DNA from 2 places in the Stenotrophomonas sp. STEN038 genome. Region 1 is predicted to be linked to the other one. Evidence: riboswitches for the same ligand, from Rfam matches in the RefSeq annotation. Region 1 holds a riboswitch; the other holds the start of a gene.
What was found. Region 1 has a riboswitch for thiamine pyrophosphate ahead of ACVOLS_RS06635 (TonB-dependent receptor). Riboswitches for the same ligand answer to the same signal wherever they lie in the genome.
Positions count from the first base shown of each region.

Region 2: it holds a riboswitch for thiamine pyrophosphate, as region 1 does, so the genes downstream of both, thiC (phosphomethylpyrimidine synthase ThiC) here and ACVOLS_RS06635 (TonB-dependent receptor) in region 1, are expected to answer to the same signal.

Region 1 covers NZ_JBRRDW010000011.1:40,741-51,466, forward strand. Annotated here, with positions in the region: gene uvrC (excinuclease ABC subunit UvrC) at 1-261, shown strand, start outside; gene pgsA (CDP-diacylglycerol--glycerol-3-phosphate 3-phosphatidyltransferase) at 269-883, shown strand; tRNA gene ACVOLS_RS06615 (tRNA-Gly) at 932-1,007, shown strand; tRNA gene ACVOLS_RS06620 (tRNA-Gly) at 1,068-1,143, shown strand; tRNA gene ACVOLS_RS06625 (tRNA-Gly) at 1,201-1,276, shown strand; gene pnuC (nicotinamide riboside transporter PnuC) at 1,410-2,006, opposite strand; gene ACVOLS_RS06635 (TonB-dependent receptor) at 2,003-4,177, opposite strand; TPP riboswitch at 4,247-4,342, opposite strand; gene ACVOLS_RS06640 (phosphotransferase enzyme family protein) at 4,386-5,522, opposite strand; tRNA gene ACVOLS_RS06645 (tRNA-Gly) at 5,865-5,940, shown strand; tRNA gene ACVOLS_RS06650 (tRNA-Cys) at 6,013-6,086, shown strand; gene ACVOLS_RS06655 (leucine-rich repeat-containing protein kinase family protein) at 6,294-7,493, opposite strand; gene ACVOLS_RS06660 (4Fe-4S dicluster domain-containing protein) at 7,704-8,783, opposite strand; gene ACVOLS_RS06665 (hypothetical protein) at 8,780-9,067, opposite strand; gene ACVOLS_RS06670 (group III truncated hemoglobin) at 9,249-9,632, shown strand; gene hemN (oxygen-independent coproporphyrinogen III oxidase) at 9,719-10,726, shown strand, end outside.
Region 2 covers NZ_JBRRDW010000012.1:50,620-61,345, reverse strand. Annotated here, with positions in the region: gene ACVOLS_RS07230 (TonB-dependent receptor plug domain-containing protein) at 1-84, opposite strand, end outside; gene ACVOLS_RS07225 (helix-turn-helix transcriptional regulator) at 146-1,048, opposite strand; gene ACVOLS_RS07220 (winged helix-turn-helix domain-containing protein) at 1,182-3,464, opposite strand; gene ACVOLS_RS07215 (ion channel) at 3,712-4,395, opposite strand; gene ACVOLS_RS07210 (DUF4136 domain-containing protein) at 4,450-5,040, opposite strand; gene thiC (phosphomethylpyrimidine synthase ThiC) at 5,146-7,020, opposite strand; TPP riboswitch at 7,135-7,236, opposite strand; gene ACVOLS_RS07200 (BCCT family transporter) at 7,506-9,086, shown strand; gene ggt (gamma-glutamyltransferase) at 9,199-10,726, opposite strand, start outside.

The DNA.
Region 1 (10,726 bases):
CGTGACGAGGCCCATCGCTTTGCCATTACCGGCCACCGCGGGCGTCGTCAGAAGACACGCATGACCAGCAAGCTCGAGGATATTCCCGGTATCGGCCCGCGTCGGCGCGCCAGTCTGCTCAAGCATTTCGGCGGCATTGCCGGCCTGAAAGCCGCGGGCGAGGCTGAAATCGCCCGCGTGGAAGGCATCAATGCCGCCCTCGCTGCGCGTATCTACGCTAACCTTCATGGTCTGTCGGTACCCGATTCGGCAGCGGAGTAATGTTGTAATGAAATTGACCATCCCCACCTGGCTGACGCTGCTGCGGATCCTGATGATCCCGGTGCTGGTGCTGGTGTTCTACCTGCCCTACGCCTGGACCAATTTCGCCTCGGCGGCGATTTTCGGCCTGGCGGCGATCACCGATTGGCTGGACGGCTGGGTGGCGCGCAAGTACGAGCAGCATTCGGCGTTCGGCGCGTTCCTGGACCCGGTGGCGGACAAGTTGATGGTGGCGGTGGCCTTGTTCCTGATCGTGCAGGGGCACCCGACGCCGTGGATGGCGTTCTGGGCGGCGGTGATCGTGGGCCGTGAAATCGCGGTTTCGGCATTGCGCGAGTGGATGGCCGAGATCGGCCAGCGCGCCAAGGTGCGGGTGGCGATGATCGGCAAGGTCAAGACCACCGCGCAGATGGTGGCGTTGCTGTGTCTGTTGTACTCCGTGTCGCCCAATACCTCGTACAAGACCATCTGGATGGGCGAGCCGGTTTTCCATATTGGTGACTGGATGTTGGCCATCGCCGCTTTGCTGACTCTGGTGTCTGCCTTGCAGTACCTGCGTGCGGCTTGGCCGAGCCTGCGTGAAGATGAAAAAGCCGCAAGGAATGGCGCAGTTAAAAAGTGAACAGGCTGTTGACACTGCGCCCAATGCATGTAGAATTTCGCCTCCCAAGCGGGAATAGCTCAGTTGGTAGAGCGCAACCTTGCCAAGGTTGAGGTCGCGAGTTCGAGTCTCGTTTCCCGCTCCAGTTTCAAACATCGATCCGTGTTCATTCGTGGCTTGATGAGTAAATAGATGTAGCAAGCCTGCGGGAATAGCTCAGTTGGTAGAGCGCAACCTTGCCAAGGTTGAGGTCGCGAGTTCGAGTCTCGTTTCCCGCTCCAGTCTTGCGATACATCTCGAATGTTGGTGCTCTGCTCGGCAGGTGCTGCATTCAATCCGCGGGAATAGCTCAGTTGGTAGAGCGCAACCTTGCCAAGGTTGAGGTCGCGAGTTCGAGTCTCGTTTCCCGCTCCAGATAATGACCAGCAGATTCCATGTGATATCTGCAGGTAAAGAAAAGCCCCTGACGGGGCTTTTTTATTGTCCAGTGTTTTTGCCTGCAGCCACCGCTGCCGGTGCCGGCAGCAGTGGCGATGCGACGGAGCGCTCAGTGCGCGCCGTGCGCAGCGGGTTCCGCGGTCGGAGTATGGGCCGCTGCAGTCCATGCACGCAGCCCGACCACGGCAAGGCCGAGGAAGAACACGTACAGCGCCGCAGTCACATGCAGTGACTTGAACAGATACGCGCCCACGTAGACCACGTCGACTGCGATCCACAGCCACCAGGTGGCGGTGTGACGGCGTGCCTGCCACCACTGCGCGACCAGGCTCAATCCGGTCAGCATCGCATCCAGCCACGGCAGTGATGCGTCGGTGAAGTTGTGCATGCCGGCGCCGAGTGCGATGCCGCCAAGCAAGCCAATACCCAGGTCACGCAGCATCTTGCTGCGCGACAAGGGCACGATGCGCACGCTGCCTTCGTCGGCGGCGTGGCGCCGCCAGTTGATCCAGCCGTAGACCAGGAAAACGGCGAAGGCGAGCTGCAGCAAGGTGTCCGAGTACAACTTGGCCTCGGCGAACACCAATGCATACAGTGCAACCGACAACAGGCCGACCGGCCATGCAACCATTCGCCGTTGCGCCATCAACCAGACGCCGAGAATGCTGCATAGCGCGGCCGACCATTCGAGCGTTGCGCTGTTCACAGCGCGAAGCTCACCGACACGCGAGCCTGTCGCGGTGCGCCCGGGAACAGGTAGTAATCGCCCATGCTGCTGCCGGTATCGCGCCAGTAGAAGCGGTTGAATACATTGTCCACCGACAGGTTCCAGCTGACGGCGTGACCTTGCAGCTGGTGCTTGAGGCGCAGCCCGGCGTCGAACACGTTGTAGCTCGGTGCACGTACCGCACCATCAGCGCGTGCGGTGTTGGCCGAGGCGTAACGCCAGCCACCGGTCAGGTCCATCCCTTCAACGAAGGGCAGTGCATAGCTCAGGTGCACGCTGGTGCGCAGCTTGGGAACGTTGACCAGCTGATGGCCTTCGTAGCTTGGCGTGCCGGTGTCGCGCGCGCGCGCCTGCAACACGCTGGCGCTGGCGGTGATCTGCAGTGCATCGGTGAGCTGGCCGTTGGCGGTCAGCTCCAGGCCGATGTGCGCCTGCTTGCCTTCCTCGACGAAGGTGTAGCCGACATCGCTGTCGTCGGGCTTTGCGTACTGGTAGGGCTGGGTGGTGCGGAACAGTGCCGCGCCCAGGGTCAGTTGGTCACTGCTGGCGTACTTCACGCCGACTTCGAGCTGGCGCGACTGCACTGCCGGCAGGAAGGTATCGGCGTTGGCGGTCCAGAACGGTGCTTCCTGGCCGAGCGAGATGCCTTCGACATAGCTGGCGTAGGCATTGATGTTGTCGCTGGCTTTCCACATCAGCGCGGTCTGCGGCAGAAAGCGCGACAGGCGACTGCGACGTTGCGGGTTGCCGCGCTTGTCGTAGGCGCGTTCGTCCAGGCGCACGTAGCGGCCGCCGGCCAGCCATTGCCAGTCGTCATTGAGCTGGATGCGGTCCAGTGCGAAGACGGCGGTCTGGCGGCTGTCCAGGCGACGTGCGGAGGCGCCGGGCATCAGCGGCGAGGGATCGAATACTGGCAGCTGCTTGTCGTGGATGTTGACGGTGCCGACGTATTCGTTGACGTTACGGCGCTTGTCCACGGTGCGGCGGAACTGGTCGGCACCGATGGTCAGTTGATGGCCGATGCTGCCGGTGTCGAAGCTGCCGCGCAGCTCGGCGCGCAGTTCCTGGTTGCGACGGGTGTCGTCCGGGCTGCGGTAGTCATAGATGTCGTAGTCGCCGTTGGGGGCGAAGTAATTGCCGGGCACGCTGCCATCGGCACACTCGGCGGCGTAGTAGCAGCCATAGGCGAAGGCGACGTTGTCGTCGATCACCGTGCGGCTGTGGCTGACGGCCACCCGCGACTGCCAGTTCGCATTGAAGTCGTAGGTATGCAATGCGGTGATATTGGTGCTGGCGATGCCTACCGGCTTCTGCCACGGCTGGTAGCCGAGCAACTGCTCGCGGTCCACGCCGGTCGGCAGTTCGCTTCCGCCCAGCAGCTGGTAGCCGGAAGCCGAGCGCTGCGCGCTGGTCTGGTAGTTGGCATCCACTTCGAGCTTGCCGCGCTCGCCGATCAGCCAGTCGGTTGCAAGCGAGTAGAAGTTGCGGCGGCCATCGGCATGTTCGATATAGGACGCGCTGTCGTCCCACGCTGCGTTGAAGCGCAGGCCGATGCGCGGGGTCAGCCAATGGCCGACGTCGATGGCGGCATAGCGCGAGCCTTCGTTGTCGGTGCCGAGGGTGACGGTGCGTACTTCCGCCGGCCGCTTGCCGACGTAGTTGATGATGCCGCCGGGTGCCATGACGCCAGCGGCCAGGCCGGCTTCGCCCTTGAGGACTTCCACTGACTGCAGGTTCTCCAGTGCCAGGCGCTGTTCGCCGGCAATCGACATGCCGTTGAAGCGATAACCGGTGGCCGTATCCAGCGCGAAGCCACGGATGGCGACGTTCTGGTAGTAGCCGACCGGAGCATAGGCATCGCCCAGCGAGGCGTCATTGCTGGCCAGTTCGGACAGCGAGCGCACCTGCTGGTGGTCGAGGAAGTCGCGGTCCAGCACGTTCATCGATGCCGGCGTGCTTTTCCAGTCGCCGCTGCCAAAGCTGTTGGCGCGGGAGTTGTCCGCGTCCGGCTGGCGGGCCTGCACACGTACGGCGGCCAGTTCGGTGGGGGAGTGTTCGGCAGCCGCATCGAGGCCGGTGTCGCTGGCGTACAGCGGCAGGGCGGTGCTCAGGGCGAGAGACAACAGCGTGGGGCGCAGGCAGCGGTTCATTCGATTCGTCTTCAGGCAACAAGGGAGACGAAGCGAAGGCGCGCATGCGCAGCGCCAATGACGGCGCGACGGCTGCTGCTCAAAGCTCCCTACGCCGGTGCAAACCGGATCAGGTTCCAAGGGACTCTCTCAGCCTGGCAAATCCAGGCACCCCCGCTTCAGGGCGCCATTTCACTACAAATGCGAATGATTTGCGAGTCGAGCCGCTTCAGGCGGCGGCGTGCAGGGCCTGCAACAAGGTCTGGCCTTGCTGGCTGGCGAACCACTCGGGGTGGCCAAGCATGAATGGCTGCCAGGCGACATCGGCATTGGCGGTAGAGCCGGTGACACCTTCGAAATAATCGACTTCGGACAGTGCAAAGTCGAAATGCACCATGGGCAACAGGTCGGCCAGCAGGTGTACCCGTTCGGCCGACAGCGGCAGTACTTCGCGGTAGCCGTCGAGCACGGCCAATGCGATATCGATGCGTACCGCCTCGGCGCCGCGCTCCAGTTCCAGCCATGCGATGGCGTTGCGTTCGATGGCCGTCGCCAGATCGAACAGCGCGCTGGTAGGGGAGGCCAGGCCGAAGTCGAGCACGCTGCTGACTTCCATCGCATTCTCACCATGGCCCCACAGCAGGTTGGAGACATGCCAGTCGTTGTGTGCCCAGAGCCGAGGTTCGGCCTGTAGGCGTGCTGCCAGGCCGATGTGCCAAGGCATGACGCTGCGCTGCAGTTGTTGCTCCCAAGGAATGCGCGACAAGTAGCGGGCCAGACCGGGTCGGTTGCAGAGATCGGCTTTGAGGGCCGCGATCGGGTCTTCCGCACGGATCAGCTCATCACGTGCGACCAGCAGGTGGGTGCTGCGCTGGGGCGCGTCATAGCTGGAGGAGGCGTGGTGCAGGGTGGCCAGCATGCGGCCGGCAGCGCGCGCGCGTTCGACTTCGGTCAGCAGCGTCCACGATGGGTCATCCCGGTACAGGTCCTGTCCATCGGCCACGGCGTACAGCTCGTAGGTCCAGTCGCCATGTTCGATGACGGTTTCGCCGTGATGGTTGCGCAGGAGCTGGACAACCGGAACCCCTGCATTGGCGAGATGGGTGATGAACCGGTGCTCCTCCTGCAGACAGGCAGCACTACGCACCAGTTGGTGATGCCGTTTGATGAAGACATTGCCGTACGGGCCGGTGACAATCGCGGCGGCCGACATCGGTCGCGGACTGTGCCAAAGCAGGGCACTGCCGGCATTCAGCTGCGGGTAGTGATCACGTAGCCATGCAAGTTCAGCCACTTCGATGGCGGGCCAGTCGGCGGCCACTTCATCATTGTTGAGGCCTTGCACGCGGTGTGATTGCTGGGTCATCGGAACAGGCTGGAGCAGGTGATGCGGCGGAGGCGCGATGGTACGCCAGCTCCGCCCAAGCTGCAGGCAGCACACACATGTAGTGCCGAGCCATGCTCGGCAAGGGCTTTACCAGCGTAAAGCTCCCCTCACCCCAACCCCTCTCCCACAAGCGGGAGAGGGGCTAAAACTGTAGTGCCGAGCCATGCTCGGCTGGGGCCTTCCCGGTAAAGCCCCAGCCGAGCATGGCTCGGCTCTACAGGGATTGCAGAGCCGACGCAGACAGCCATCCAGCCTATGTGAAAGGAATTGTTAAAAAGCGCTGGCGCGCCCCTGCCGAAGTCTGTATGATTCGCCCACACCGCGGGAATAGCTCAGTTGGTAGAGCGCAACCTTGCCAAGGTTGAGGTCGCGAGTTCGAGTCTCGTTTCCCGCTCCAAATCGGAAAGGGCCCCCGCAGCGGGGTCTTTTCATGTCGAGGCGGTGTAGTGCTTCGGCGGTGCAATAGTTTGGCCTGGTAGCAGAGTGGTTATGCAGCGGATTGCAAATCCGCGTACGCCGGTTCGATTCCGACCCAGGCCTCCAAGTAGTAAGCAAAAAGCCCTGAGAAATCAGGGCTTTTTTGTTTTCTGCGATTTCTCTTTGATCTGCGCGATCCCAGACTGGCGAGTGCAAAAGGCGCGGTTGACACGCGTTTGCGAGTGGCCAACTGGCGTCAGCACGCACTGAGTGCGTGTGCGCGGGCCCAGACGCGCGTTGCGGATGCGCGCAAGTAGTAGTAAAGGTCTGCAGTCAGTTGTCAGTACGTACTCTGATCTCATCTTCAAGGTGCGCGAACGCACGCCACTCGACTGCCTGCAGATGCGCGCGATCTGCTGGTGGCAGGTTGCTGCTCAACATTGCTGCGCCGAAGTCGCTCAATACCGCTTCGCCACTGGCCGGGTTCCACAGGATGTTGTGGGCATACAGGTCGCCATGCAGCACGCCCTGCGCATGCAGGTGGGTGAGTGCTGAGTGGATGCAGCCAAGCAGGCGTTCGGCAATGGCAGGCGTTAAGCGCGCGTCCGCTGCATAGACATCGCGTGTGCAACTGGCAAGGCTGGGTGGGCTGGCCAGGTTGACGTAAACCGGTGGGAGCAAGGGCATCGCTACTGCCAAGCGACCTTCGGGGTGGCCTTCAACCACCGCCAGCGGTACAAGCAGGTTCGGGTGGCCGCTGGCGGCCAGACCTGCAGCGAGCTCCGACTGCGGTGTGCCATCGCTGGTAAATGCCGCCTTGAACACTTTGACGGCAATCGTTTCGCCGCTGTTCTTGAATGCTGCGCGATGGATATGGCCGCTGGCGCCTTCTCCCAGCAGCTCGCCCATATCGAGCTCGTCGTAGCGGATGGCATGGTGATGCGCATCTGCCAGCGCAGCATGTTCGGCTGCTGCGGTCAGCGGATTGCCGGCCAGCGCCGGCCACGCCAGGTTCGGCAGTGCGAGTAATGTTGCCGGAACCTCCTCGAACTGATTGCTGGCAACCCGCAGCAGTTCCAGTGCCTTGCAGGTGCTCAGATCGGGCAGGGCAGTGAGTTGGTTGCAGGAAAGCATCAACTTCTGCAGTCGCGGCCGCTGGCCAAGCGCTGACGGCAGTTCGCGAAGCTGGTTGTCAGTGAGGATCAACCAGCGCAGCCGGGCTGGCAGGCTGCGCTCGGGTACACGCGTAATCGCGCAAGCCTTGAAGCCGATCATCTCCAGCTGCTCGCAGTCGCCAAGCGCAGCTGGCAATTGCGTAAAAGGGTTGTTGGAGCAGAACAGGATGCGCAGCTTGTGCAGCCGACGCAGGTCATCCGGTAGCGAGTTGAGTTGGTTGCCGGACAGATCCAGCACTTCCAGTGTTTCGGCCAGGGCGAACAGCGCCTGCGGGAATTCGGTCAGGCCCAGATTGACCAGGCGAACAGTCTGGGCGCCGTTGAGGGCGCCGTTTTTGAGATCTTCAAGGGTATGCATGCCGTGCGAGTGTACTGGCACCGCCCGCACACAAGGCTTTTGTAGGAGCGGCGTAAGCCGCGAAGCCGGCAGGTCATCAGCACAGGCTCTTGTAGGAGCGGCGTGAGCCGCGAAGCCGGTAGATCATCAGATGGCATGGACGCCCATGGCTCAAGCAATGTCAGCTTCGCGGCTTATGCCGCTCCCACAGCTCCCACAGCGCGCGTCTTGTTAAATGCTTGCAGCGGTAAATGCCGCCAGGACCAAGCACAGCAGCGTAATGCAGGCGAACGCCAGCGGCTTGATGCGCAATCCAGATGGGGCGCCATCGCCATCACTGGCCGGGCGGGCGCGATGGATCAGGTCCAGCGGGTAATGGCTGGTGGCCATGGCATCGTCGCAGGCGTCCATGCAGTTGCCGCATGCAATGCAACTGATCGCGCTGCCATTGCGGATATCCAGCCCGATCGGGCAGGCCGCTGCGCAGGCGCCACAGTCGATGCAGTCACCCAGATGGACCGGACTGAAGTTGGGCATGGCCCCGGCGATCGCTGGGTGAGCAGCGCGGAATACGTAGTCGGCGGCCGTGGTTGCGTCGAGCAGGCCGCGTGAACGGTGCAGCACGCTGGCGTTGTCGCGATCACGGGGACCGCGCGGCTCGCCGCGGGGAGCGTTGTATTGGATGCAGGGCGTGCGCGCATCGGCGATCAGGCCCTGCACGCGGCTATAGGGGCAGAGATAGCTGCAGACCTGTTCGTGCAGGTAGACCACGTTTGCCCAGGTCGCCAGCCCGTAGAAGCTGATCCAGAAGCATTCCCAGCCGCTGAGCGAGAACGTGAGTGCCCCGTGCACGAGCTCGCCGATAGGGCTGAAGTAGCCAACAAAGCTGATGCCGGTCCACAGCGCGATCAGCGCCCAGAGCGCATGCCGTAGCGGCGCTCCCAGCGGTTTTGCCGGGCCGCGGAAATCGGTGAGGCGGGTCAACCTGCGGAACAGGCGGGTCAATACCGTCTGTGGGCAGGTATAGGTGCACCACAGGCGCCCATGCAGGCTGGTGACCAGGCAGAGCAGGGCCAGCGCCGCGATGGCAAGCCATAGCAGTGGCAGCGACTGCTCCGGTTGCATTGAGATGCCGGCGATCTGGAATTGGCGGGCATCGATGTCAAACAACAACCATGGTGCACCGCCCCAGTGCAGCCACGGCAGGCCGTAGAACGCGGCCTGCATTGCCGTGGTGGTGAGCTGGCGCAGCGTATCGCGCTTGCGGACGGTGCCAACGCTGGCTTCGCCGATGCTGCGCACAGGCCTCATTCGAAGGATTCCTCCTGCTCGCGTGCAGGGCGCATCAGCAATGCGGTTACCGTGCAGGCGCACAAGGTGCCGGCCCAGAACATGAAGAACCCCAGCGAATAGCCCAGCTCACGGCTGATGGCATGCTGCGGGAAGCTGATCTGCTGCAGCTCCAGCGGGTCGATGAACGCGAAGAAAGCCGCAGACATCACTGCGGCGGCAAAGAAACTGGGCCACACCACCGCGCCCAGGCGTTGGATCATCGGTAGCGAGCGGCTGCTGCTGGAGTCGGCTGGAGCGGTCATTGAGGGTTCCCGGGGACCTCGTTGCGAAGGAATGGAATCGGGTTCTGCAGCGCTGCGTTCTGGCAGTAGCTGATGACCCAGTGTGCGAGGCTAGGGGTTGTGCAGACGGCCGTCTTTGATCCTGATCAAGCAGGCCACGGCTGGGCGTAGTAGGTTCTGGTCAGACGACAGGAGGTGTGTTGTGCGGGCAGGGCCGGATGTATGCAGTGAAGAAGAGGTGGCGCAGTTGGTGCGGCGCTTCTACGCGCGGGTGCGCGAGGACGAGGTGCTGGGGCCGATATTCGAGGCGCGGGTGCACGACTGGGAGGCGCATCTGCTGCAACTGGTGGATTTCTGGTCCGCCTTGCTGCGCGGCACCTCGCGTTTCAGTGGCGCACCGATGCCCAAGCACCTGGCTATTCCCGGGCTGGAATCGCCGATGTTCGAGCGCTGGCTGGCGCTGTTCGCGCAGACCACCGCCGAGCTGGACAACCCCGCGATGCAGGCGTTGGCCGACGAGGCGGCCGGGCGGGTTGCCGGCTCCATCTGGCGTCGTTACCACGCGCCATCGTTCCCGATACTCTGAATGCTTCGCTAGTTGGCCCCATTCATGAATGGGGCCAATTGATCTAACTCAAGGCGAGCTGGCCGTGGCGCAGGCAAGCTGCGCGCATGAACACGCCGCTGCTGACGACCTCAAATGCCCTGGGCTGGACTTTCGATGCGGACCTGCTACGCCGGCACGATCGGCCTGGCCCGCGCTACACGTCCTACCCAACCGCGCCGCATTTCCACGACGGTTACGGGCAGGCCCAGTTCTGTGCGGCGGTAGCGCGCAGCAATGCGGCGGGCAGGCCGATGTCGTTGTACGTGCATGTTCCGTATTGCAGCAGCCCCTGTTTCTACTGTGGCTGTAACCGCGTCATTAGTCGCGACCGTAGCAAGGGTGAGCATTACGTCGACCAGTTGCTGGTGGAAGCGGATTGGCTGGCGCCGTTGTTCGCGCGCGAACGCGAAGTGGTGCAGTTGCACCTGGGCGGTGGTACGCCGAATTTCCTCGAGCCCGCGCAGCTGCGTCGGCTGATTGCCGGGCTGCAGAAGCTGTTCAATTTCAGCCAGAGCAGTGCGCGTGATTTTTCGATTGAGCTGGACCCGCGCTCGGTCAGTGTGGACGACATCGCCGTGCTGGCGGAGTTGGGCTTCAATCGCGCAAGCCTCGGCATCCAGGATTTCGACCCGAAAGTGCAGCAGGCGATCAATCGCGTGCAGGACGTGGATGAGACGATGGCTATCATCCAGGCCTGCCGCAACAACGGCATGCGTTCGGTCAACGTGGACCTGATCTACGGCCTGCCGCTGCAGACCCTTGCTGGTTTCGGCAAGACCTTGGACACGGTGATCAGTGCGCGTCCGGATCGTCTGGCGATCTACGGCTACGCGCACCTGCCGCATATGTTCAAGGCGCAGCGGCAGATCCAGGATCGCGATCTGCCAGATCCCGAGCAGAAGCTGGCGCTGCTGGGGCTGGCTGTCGAACGGCTGTCGGCTGCCGGTTATCAGTACATCGGCATGGATCATTTCGCCTTGCCCGAGGAAGACCTGTCGCGCGCGCAGCGTGCCGGCAGCCTGCATCGCAATTTCATGGGCTATACCACCCATGCCGACAGCGACCTGCTGGGG
Region 2 (10,726 bases), on a different contig from region 1:
CGCCGAAGCAAATGAGGGGGTCAAGGCAATAGCAATGCCGGCCGGGAGCAAGCCCAACCGCACTGCAGAATTACGAAGCTTCATCAATCTCTCCAAAGAGCTAAACAAACGACAAAGTTAGCGGTGCGTTAAACACCCCTGAACGTTACGTTCGTACTGCCACCTTGGTTTTGCGTGAGCCATCCTTAGGCTTTGCCGAATCTGGCCTCAACACCTCCGGCTGCTCCCGGTACTGCGTGGCCGATGCACCAAAACGCGCGCGGAAGGCCCGCGCAAAGCTGCAGCAGTTGTCAAAACCGCTTGCAGACGCCACTTCGCCAATCATCATGTCGGTATCACGCAACAGCATTGCCGCCCGCTCCAGGCGCAGCCGCGCCGACAAGGATTGCGGGCTCTCTTCATACAGACTCTGGAAGGTCTTGGACAAATACCAGCTGGAGAAGTTGGTCAGCTCGGCCAGCTCGCCAATGCGCACGACGCGGTGGCTGTTGCCTTCCAGGTACATGCGCGCACGCTGCATGCGGCCGAACACCTGACGCTTGCGGATGCGCGAACGGCCAGGGCAGCGCTGCACGGTGCCGGCAAGGTCACGCTGCAGGGAAGCAAGATGCAGCAGCAGCGGACGCAGCTGATGAATGGTTGCGCCCGTTGCCTGCGCCTCGCGCCACAGGCGCAGCGCCAGACGTGCCTCGCCCATACTCATGCGGCCGCGGCCGGTATAGACGCTGCAGTCGGCCAGGGTGCCGAGCATGCGCAGCGCATCGGTGTCGAGGCTGATACCGATGCACATGCCATCACGGCCGGCCTGGACCAGCGGACGCGATTCCTTTTCGAAGGCAATCCACTCGCGCTGGCGCAGGCGGAACTTGCCTTCCTTGGATTCAACCCAGGCAGTGCCACGCAGCTGCAGCCACACAGTGAACACGGTGCCCGAAGTCTGCAGGCTGCCCAGTCGCGCCACGCCTACACAGGCCGGTCGCGGGCCATCCTCCGCAGGCTTCTCGAACGACACAGACTGACCACGATCTACCCACGAAACCTGCCGCATATCGCACACCATCGTTTGCTCATATTGAGCGAACGTTTTGCCAACTTTGGCGATGCGAGTCAGGAAAGTACGGCGAGAAAGCTGCGAATTCTTCCCGATAAGCCCTACGAAATATTTCCGAAACCACAATTCCCTACGGCGACAGCCACTTAGCCAAGCCCAGCACCCGTCGCGGCGCACGTTGCGGAATACGCATCATCCCGATATCGGCGTTGTCAGCAGCGGCCAAGGCAATGAAAACCGCCCTTCCATCCGGCGCCAGGCTCAGGCCGTTGCTCGCACTGAAGCGGCTCGTATCCAGACACTGGCTGCTGCCATCAGCGGCGATGGCAGTGAGCCGGCTACTGCAATCCCGGCTGATGTCCAGGTATTCCACGGCGCCGCTGGCAGCCACGGCCCAGGCACGGTAACGCCAACGACTAGGCAGCTCCGCGTGCACGGCTTTCACACTGTCCTGGCTCAGACTCGGTGCCGCCTGCCAAAGCCCGCCACTGGCCAACCGCGTGAACAACACCCGTTGTCCTGCATTGTCGAAACGCACCTGCGATACACCTTCCAATGACGCCAGGCGTTTCCACGGCTGCTGACTACGGTCAAACAGCGTCAACGCCATCCGCTCATCTTCACCGCGCTCCACCACCAGCAGCGTGTCGGCGGCAGGCCCATACACCGCCTGCAGCGGTTCACGTACAGGCACCGCCAGCTTCACCCAGTGACCTTCCTCAGGTGCCACCTCATAGATACCCGGTGCTCCATCCGCATCTCGCCCAGTCACCAGCAGCCGTCGCCCATCGGCAGACCAATCCATGGGTTGCCGCGCCTCGGGGCGTACCCCTTCGATCATCTGCAGGGACGCGGGTTCATTCAGGCGCGCCCACCACAAAGCGAATGCACCGGAACGGTCCGAGGTGAACGCCAACTGCCCGCCATCGGGTGACACCATTGGCTGGCCATCACGCGCCGAGGAAGCAAACAGGCGCTGCGCCGGCCCAGCATCGACTCCCAGCGGGATACGGTACAAGCCGAACTGCGGTTGGCTGCGCATGAACGCCAGGTTGCCACCGCCACGCGACACCGCGGGACTCTGCGCGTTGTCGATGCCCATGTCACGCAAGGCGCGCGTCGCCACATCCAAGCGATACAGGCGCGCTTCGCTGTCGATACGACGCCCAAACACCATTTCATCCGAGCCCAACCAACTCCACCCCCTGATTTCGGCGGCCTCGTCGGTCAAGCGCTGTGCATTGCCACCATCGGCATCCATGACCCACATATCCCCCACTTGGGGATTGCGCACGAAACCGATCTTTTTCCCATCCGCCGAGTAGCGCGGCGCATAGTCGAAGTCGTCTGCGCCGATCTCGTACTGCAACGATGACCAGCGTCCCGATGCCAGGTCCAGGCTGCGTATACCTCGACTTGCGTAACGGCCGGTCATGGAACCAAACAGCAGGCTCGCTCCGTCCGGCGCCCAGTCAAAGCTCAGCATGTCGGTACCATCACAACGCGCTGCGCGACGCAGGCCGGTGCCCGTTGCCGACACCACCAGCACCTCGCAGTCACCCTGCAACAGGAAGCGCGCAAAGGCGATATTGCGGCCATTCGGCGACCACACCGGGAAGCGATCCGAAGCACCGGCGGGCGTGGCCAGCAGCGGCGTGGCGGTCGCGTTGCTTACACTCTGTATCCACAAACTGGACCTGTTGTCCTTCTCGCGCGCGAACACCACCAACGCACCATCGGGTGAGAGCGAAGGATTGACCTCAACGTCCTCGGTCGCGGTAATCAGCCGATAGGGGCGCGCAGGACTGCCCACCACCCGGTTGCCCTCGGCAACCGTTGCATCCACCTGCGAAGGCGCATCGCGCTCCCACAGCAACCATGCCATCACCAGCGTGCTGAGCAACAAGGCAATACCGATTGCCAGCAGGCCATAACGCCGCACCTTGCGACGTTTGTAGCGCGTTGCTTCGCGCGCGTTTGCTTCACGCGCGTCTGCAGGGGCTGAATCCGTGACCTCCGCCTCAGCGCCCCCGGACGCCTCGACAGCCGCGACATCCGAGCTCAGCTCCCAAACCACCGTGGCCAGCAGCCGATATCCGGTTTTAGCGATGGTTTCTATATAAGGCGCACCCTCGCCCGCCTCGCTTGCGGCAAACGCCTTGCGCAACTGGGTTACCGCTTGGGTAAGCACGTCATTGGTCGGCATGGTGTCCGGCCAGACTTCGGCGAACAGTTCCTCGCGTGTCACCACCTGCCCGGGCTTGCGCGCAAGCGCCAACAACACCCCCACCGATTTCGGTGTGAGCCGCTGTACTTTGCGTGTGCCTGGCAGATGCACCTCACGAGAGGAAAGCACCACCAGACACTCACCGATGCGCAATCGGTCAGAGCTAGGTTTTTCGGTGGGGTTCATTGCCATCGCGGTCTTTCAAAATCGCTGGCGGACACGAATCCTGTGTCCAGCTTTCCGGGCTCGAACCCTTGCAAGCCGCCAAATTCCGCAAAAGGCATCAACGCACAGAGCAAATGTTTTATCTGGAACAGATATTACTCTAATGAAGTTCCCCACGTGCCATACGTGGACGACATCAGGCTCTCTCTCGCCGACGAAATTACATAATCAGTTACATGATTCGCGCCGCACGGCGCGATTTTTTTAACTAACGTTCAGTTTTCTCTGCCTTGTAGATGGTCAGGCCAACCAGCCGCGAAACCACCAGCGCAACGTACATAACGCCTGCAAACTGCTCCAACATCACCAATGCACGTGCCTGCGGATGCACCGGTACCACGTCGCTCAGACCTACCCCTGACAACAAGCTGAAGCTGAGATAAAGCAGCTCGACCCAGCTTCTGAAATCGCCTTCGCTGGTGGCGACAAAACTGCCCGGATAGACGTGCTGGCATACTGAATAGGCAAAAGCGAACGCCCAGGCCAACAGGGTGAACGTAGCGCCCGCAGCAAACAGCTCATCCCGTGTGACCTTGTGGTCCTGCAGCATGTAGGCAATCAAACTGCATGAAGTATAGAAATACAGCAGGCTCTCGAACGCCTGCGCCACCGCCACCAGCGAATGGCGCCCCAACAAGGCACCGGCGACGGAGAACACCACCGCCGGGATCGCCAGCGTCAATGCCAGCCACAGCAACAGCGGACTGCGCCGTACCACCCACACCGCCAACCCCAGCACCAGCATGCCGAACGCGCCGAACAACGCGCGTCCGGCCGGCATGTGCTCCATCGCCGGGTAAAGCAGCACACCCAGCAGCTGCACCGCCAGCAACCACGCCGACGGGTGCCTGCGCGCCATCACGATCCATCTCAAGCGCGACTGCATACGCATCCCCATTGCCGGTACCAAACGATGTGGTTGAGCCAGGGCCCGCAGGGGCGGACCTCAGGGACCCGGACTGGCCGCCATCCCGGCGCGATACGGGTAAGTGGCAAAGATCGCCGCTACCGCGGCATCAATCCGCTCGCCGCGCTGCTCCGGCTTCACCCGCCCCACCGTACCGACCGCAACGCCTTCCCAGACCAGTTGCTTCTTCCGCGCATCCACCACGTCGATGTTCAAGGTACCTTCGGTGTACTGGCGCACGTCGGTGCGGTCGCGCCAATAAGGCACGGCAACATAACCGCGGGCGCGGTAGCTGTAGTAATAGTCGTAATCCACTTCCGGCATCGTGGTGACCTGGGTCTTGTCCTGCAGGTAGGCGTTGAGGTTCACCCACAGGTCCGGGTTGGTTTCATCGAACCGATAGCCACGTGATTCCATCTGCGTGCGCACCGCTGCGCGGATACGATTGCTGGTGATGGTGGTATAGCCATGCTGCTCAAGCGCGAGCGGGGTGTAGAAGGCAAAGCTGCGGTAGCGCGAGAAGTCAGCGGTCGGATCGGCCTGGCTGGCAACTCGCGGTGTGCTGGCGCAGGCGCCCAGCAGGAGCAGCGAGGACAAGACGAAAAGCAAGGAAACGAAGCGAAGTTTCATGGCCTACCCCTGGTGTGGACGAGCGCACGCTAACACGTCCTTAGCCGTCCCGGCGTCAAACAATGGGCGGGGCACCCGCTGGATGCCCCACCCCGGATTGCAGGACTACTCGACCCGGTAGACCTGCGCGCCCTGCTCGCGGAACTGCGCCGACTTCTCGGCCATCCCCGCCGCCAACGCCACCCCCTCATCCATCCCCTGCTCGGCCGCGTACTCACGCACATCCTGGGTGATCTTCATCGAGCAGAAATGCGGGCCGCACATCGAGCAGAAGTGGGCCAGCTTGTGTGCATCCTTGGGCAGCGTTTCATCATGGAATTCCTTGGCCTTTTCCGGATCCAGACCGAGATTGAACTGGTCTTCCCAGCGGAACTCGAAGCGCGCCTTGCTCAAGGCGTTGTCGCGGACCTGCGCACCCGGATGGCCCTTGGCCAGATCGGCGGCATGCGCGGCGATCTTGTACGCCATGATGCCGTCGCGCACATCCTGCCGGTTGGGCAGGCCCAGGTGCTCCTTCGGCGTCACGTAGCACAGCATCGCGGTACCGTACCAACCAATCATCGCTGCACCAATCGCACTGGTAATGTGGTCGTAACCCGGCGCGATGTCGGTGGTCAGCGGCCCCAGCGTATAGAACGGTGCTTCGCCGCACTCCTGCAGCTGCTTGTCCATGTTCTGCTTGATCAGCTGCATCGGCACATGACCGGGACCTTCGATGATGGTCTGCACATCGTGCTTCCACGCAGTCTTGGTCAGCTCGCCCAACGCCTCCAGTTCGCCGAACTGCGCCGCGTCGTTGGCATCGGCAATGCAGCCAGGGCGCAGGCCGTCACCGAGACTGAAGGACACGTCGTAGGCCTTCATGATGTCGCAGATGTCTTCGAAGTGCGTGTAAAGGAAGTTTTCCTTGTGGTGCGCCAGACACCATTTGGCCATGATCGAACCACCGCGCGAGACGATGCCGGTGACGCGCTTCGCGGTCAGTGGCACGTGTCGCAACAACACCCCGGCATGGATGGTGAAGTAGTCAACGCCCTGCTCGGCCTGTTCGATCAAGGTATCGCGGAATATCTCCCAGGTGAGCTCCTCGGCCCGCCCGTCCACTTTCTCCAGCGCCTGGTAGATCGGCACCGTACCAATCGGCACCGGCGAATTGCGCACGATCCACTCGCGCGTCTCATGGATGTGCTTGCCGGTGGACAGATCCATCACCGTGTCGCCGCCCCAGCGGATCGCCCACACCAGCTTCTCCACTTCCTCGGCGATACCGGAAGAAACCGCGCTGTTGCCGATATTGGCGTTGATCTTGGTCAGGAAATTGCGGCCGATGATCATCGGCTCACACTCGGGGTGGTTGATGTTGTTTGGCAGGACCGCGCGGCCGCGCGCGATCTCATCGCGCACGAACTCCGGCGTGATGATCTGCTGGATGCTGGCACCGAAGCTCTGCCCCGGATGCTGGGCAAGCAGCCCTGCATCGCGCACCGCATCCAACCGCTGGTTCTCGCGGATGGCGACGTACTCCATCTCCGGGGTAACGATGCCGCGCCGCGCATAGTGCATCTGGGTGACGTTGGCGGTACCAATCGCACGGCGCGGCAGCGTGCGGCCGGGGAAGCGCACGGCATCGAGCCTGGCATCGTGCTGGCGACCACGACCGAACTCTGAACTGAGCCCGGCCAACTGCTCGGTATCGCTGCGTTCCTCGATCCAGGCGCTGCGCACCGCCGCCAGCCCAACTGCCAGATCGATATTGGCCTGTGGGTCCGTGTACGGGCCGGAGGTGTCATACACGGTGACCGGATGATTCTCTTCGCCGCCAAACAGGGTTGGTGTGCGGGTCAGCGCGATCTCGCGCATCGGCACCTGCAGGTCCGTACGCGAACCCGCAACGAAGATCTTGCGCGAACCGGGAATCGGCCGGGTAACGGATTCGGAGAGTTGCTGGGCCTGTTGCTGCAGGCTGGGCTGTGCGTTCATTGGCATTCGTCCTGTCTATCCACACGCGGGGTGCGAAGGCCACGCGAGGGATTCGCATGACGGAACGAAGCGAAGGCGCACGCCACCCGGCCCTGGCCCATAGCGGGACATCGACTGGCGGCACACGAAGCTTCCCTACGCCGGTATGAGCCGGATCAGGTTCGAAGGGTATGTCTCAACCGTGACCCAATGGTCACGGTACCCCCGCTTCGGGCGTCATTAGACCCGCAATCGATGGGAAAGCCAAGCCAGCAGGAACGCCGGTCAACGGTACTACCCGGGGCATCGCCCTGCGCAACAACACAAGCCACTAACGTAATCGTGACGCGCCATTCAGTAGCATCCCGCGCAGGCTCGTTTCGAATGACTGCCTTGCGGCGCTTGCCGCCCCTCCTTTCCCGGTTTGGCGCCACGGTGCCAGCCGGCTGTCCTGCAAGCTCAGGCTCGCTCCCCTCAATCACTCATTTGATCGGAGAAGCTCCTTCATGGTGTTTCGTGTCTCCATTGCACTGGTCGCGCTGCTGGTGCTGATTGCCGGCCTCGCGCCCGGCCCCTTCAACGACGTGGTGCAGGCCGCGCTGGCCCAGGTTGTGCGTGGCGCCGGCTGGATGTACCTGCTGATCGTGTTCCTGACGCTGTCCTTCCTGCTGTACCTGGCGTTCGGGCGCTTCGGCAGCCTGCGCATCGGCGGCGAAGATGCCGAGCCGGATTTTTCCCGCGCCAGCTGGCTGTCGATGCTGTTCGCCGCTGGCATGGGCATCGGCCTGGTGTTCTGGGGCGCAGCCGAGCCGGTATCGCATTTCGTCACACCACCCGAAGGCCTTCCGCCGCAAAGCATGGATGCCGCCCGGGCCGCGATGCGCTACTCCTTCTTCCATTGGGGCCTGCACCCGTGGGCGATCTATGCCTTGATCGGGCTGGCAATGGCCTGGTTCCAGTACAACCGCAACGGCCGCGGCCTGATCAGCGACATGCTGCAGCCGGTGATCGGCCGCCATCATCGCGGTTGGTTTGGCAAGCTGGTGAACATTGCCGCCGTGGTCGCCACCGCAATCGGTGTCGCCACCACGCTGGGATTCGGCACCATCCAGATCGCCGCCGGCATGCAACGTGTGTTTGGCGTCACCGCAGGCGTGCCACTGCAGATGACCGTCATCGCCATCGCCTTCGTGCTTTACATGATCTCCACCACCAGCGGCGTGGACCGTGGCATCAAGTGGTTGTCCAACTTCAATCTGGCGTTGGCGGCATTGCTGCTGGCCGCAGTGCTGGTGCTCGGCCCCACCGGTTTCATCTTCGATACCTTCACCACCACGCTGGGCTCCTACCTGAACCAGCTGGTGACGATGAGCCTGCGCATGTCGCCTTTCTCCGGCAGTACCTGGGTCGCCGATTGGACCATCTTCTACTGGGCCTGGTGGATTGCCTGGGCGCCGTTCGTGGGCGCATTCATTGCGCGGGTATCGCGGGGCCGCAGCGTCCGCGAGTTCGTGGTCGGGGTAGTGCTGGCGCCAACCCTGCTCGGCTTCCTGTGGTTCTCGGTCTTCGGTGGCACCGCGCTGTGGGCGCAGCTGTTTGGCCACGCCGATCTTGTCCAGGCGCTGGGCAATGGCTATGAAACGGTGTTGTTCACGCTGTTCGACAGCATGCCGGCGTCATTGCTGCTGTCGGGCCTGGCGCTGGTCCTGCTGGTGATTTTCTTCGTCACCTCCGCCGATTCCGCGGTACTGGTGCTGGCCAGCATGTCCACCGATGAAGCCGGCGATCCACCACTGTCGCGCAAGCTGGTGTGGGGCATTGCCATTGCACTGATCGCCGCGGCATTGCTGCTCGCAGGTGGACTGGATGCACTGCAGGGCATGATCACCATTGCCGCACTGCCATTCGCGCTGTTGATGGTGTTGGTGATGATTTCGCTGTACCGCGTACTGGACGCCGAGCACAACCGGCAGCGTCGGCTTGCGCAGCGTGCACGACACATGATGGAGGCGTGGATCGAGCGCGAGCAGGCGGCACAGGAAGCAGCGCGTGCGGCCGCTGAAGCAGGCACCAACGCCGATCCCTGACCACAAAGAATCTGCGCTGTCCCGGAGTTTCACTCAAGTTCAAAGCGCCCTCCCCTTCGGCTCTGGCCGACGGAAGGGCGCAGTTACCGCCCCGCTTGCTCAGCAACGAGCCTCAATAACCAGCCGCCTGCCCATCCTTGCGGCTTTCCGAAGCGCCGTAGTAAACGCCACTTTCCGGGTCACGCATGATTGCCTGATAGCCGCCATAAGGACCGTCGGCAAACACCACACGGTGGCCCTTGCGCATCAGGCTGCGCACCGTCTCATAGGCAAAGCCGGTTTCAAGATTGACCTCACCTCCGTCACTCATCGCCGTGGCCTGCCCGGTCGGCTCGGTGGAGCCTTCATGCTGGATGCGCGGCGCGTCGCCGGCCTCCTGCAGGTTCATGCCGAAATCGACCAGGTTCATCACGATCTGCGCATGCCCCTGTGGCTGCATCGCGCCACCCATCACGCCAAAGCTGGCGAACGGCTTGCCGTCCTTGGTGATGAAGGCCGGGATGATGGTCTGGAACGGCCGCTTGCCCGGTGCATAACCGTTGGGATGATCCTTCTGCAGCACGAACATCTCGCCTCGATCCTGCAGGATGAAGCCGAGCCCCGGTGGCGCCATGCCGCTACCCATGCCGCGATAGTTGGATTGGATCAATGACACCATCATGCCGTCGGCATCGGCCACGGTCATGTAGATGGTGTCGCCCTCCTCCAGCTGCCGGGGCGTGCCCGGCTGCACTTCCTTCAAGGCCTTGTCCATCGAGATCAGCGCACGGCGCTGTGCTGCGTACTCTTTGGAGATCAGCCGCTGCACCGGCGCCGGCGAGAATGCCGGGTCCGCGTAGAAGCGTGCACGATCGGCGAACGCCAGTTTCTTGGCCTCAACGAACAGATGGATATGTTCTGCCGAGCCAAATGGAATCTTCGAGAAATCGTATGCTTCCAGCACGTTGAGGATCTGCAGCGCGGCGATGCCCTGGCTGTTCGGCGGCAACTCCCACACGTCGTAGCCGCGGTAGTTGCTGCTGACCGGCTCGACCCACTCACCCTGGTGCGCAGCCATGTCCTCGTAGCTCAGGTAGCCGCCATTGGCCTTGAAGTAGTCGCCAATGCCGCGAGCGATGTCGCCTTTGTAGAACGCATCGCGGCCGCCGTCGGCAATCTGCTGCAAGGTGTTTGCAAGGTTTGGGTTGCGCCACATCTGCCCCTTGCGTGGCGCTTGCCCGTCGATGGTGAACTGCTCTTTGAAACCCGGATACTGCGACAGCTTGGGCACCGAGCGATCCCAGTAGTAGGCAATGACCTCGGACACCGGATGCCCTTCTCGCGCATAGGCGATTGCCGGTGCCAGATTCTCCGCCATCGGCTTGCGCCCGAAGCGTTCGTGCAAGGCGAACCAGCCATCCACCGCGCCAGGCACCGACACCGGCAGCGGCCCGGTCGCAGGAATCTCCTTCAAGCCACGCCGCTGCAGCTCTGCAAGCGTCAGCGAACGCGGCGAGCGGCCCGAGCCGTTGTAACCATGCAGCTTCTGCGTCGCCGGGTCCCAGACAATCGCGAACAGGTCACCGCCAATGCCATTGCCGGTCGGTTCCATCAGTCCAAGCGCGGCGTTTGCGGCGATGGCCGCATCCACCGCCGAGCCG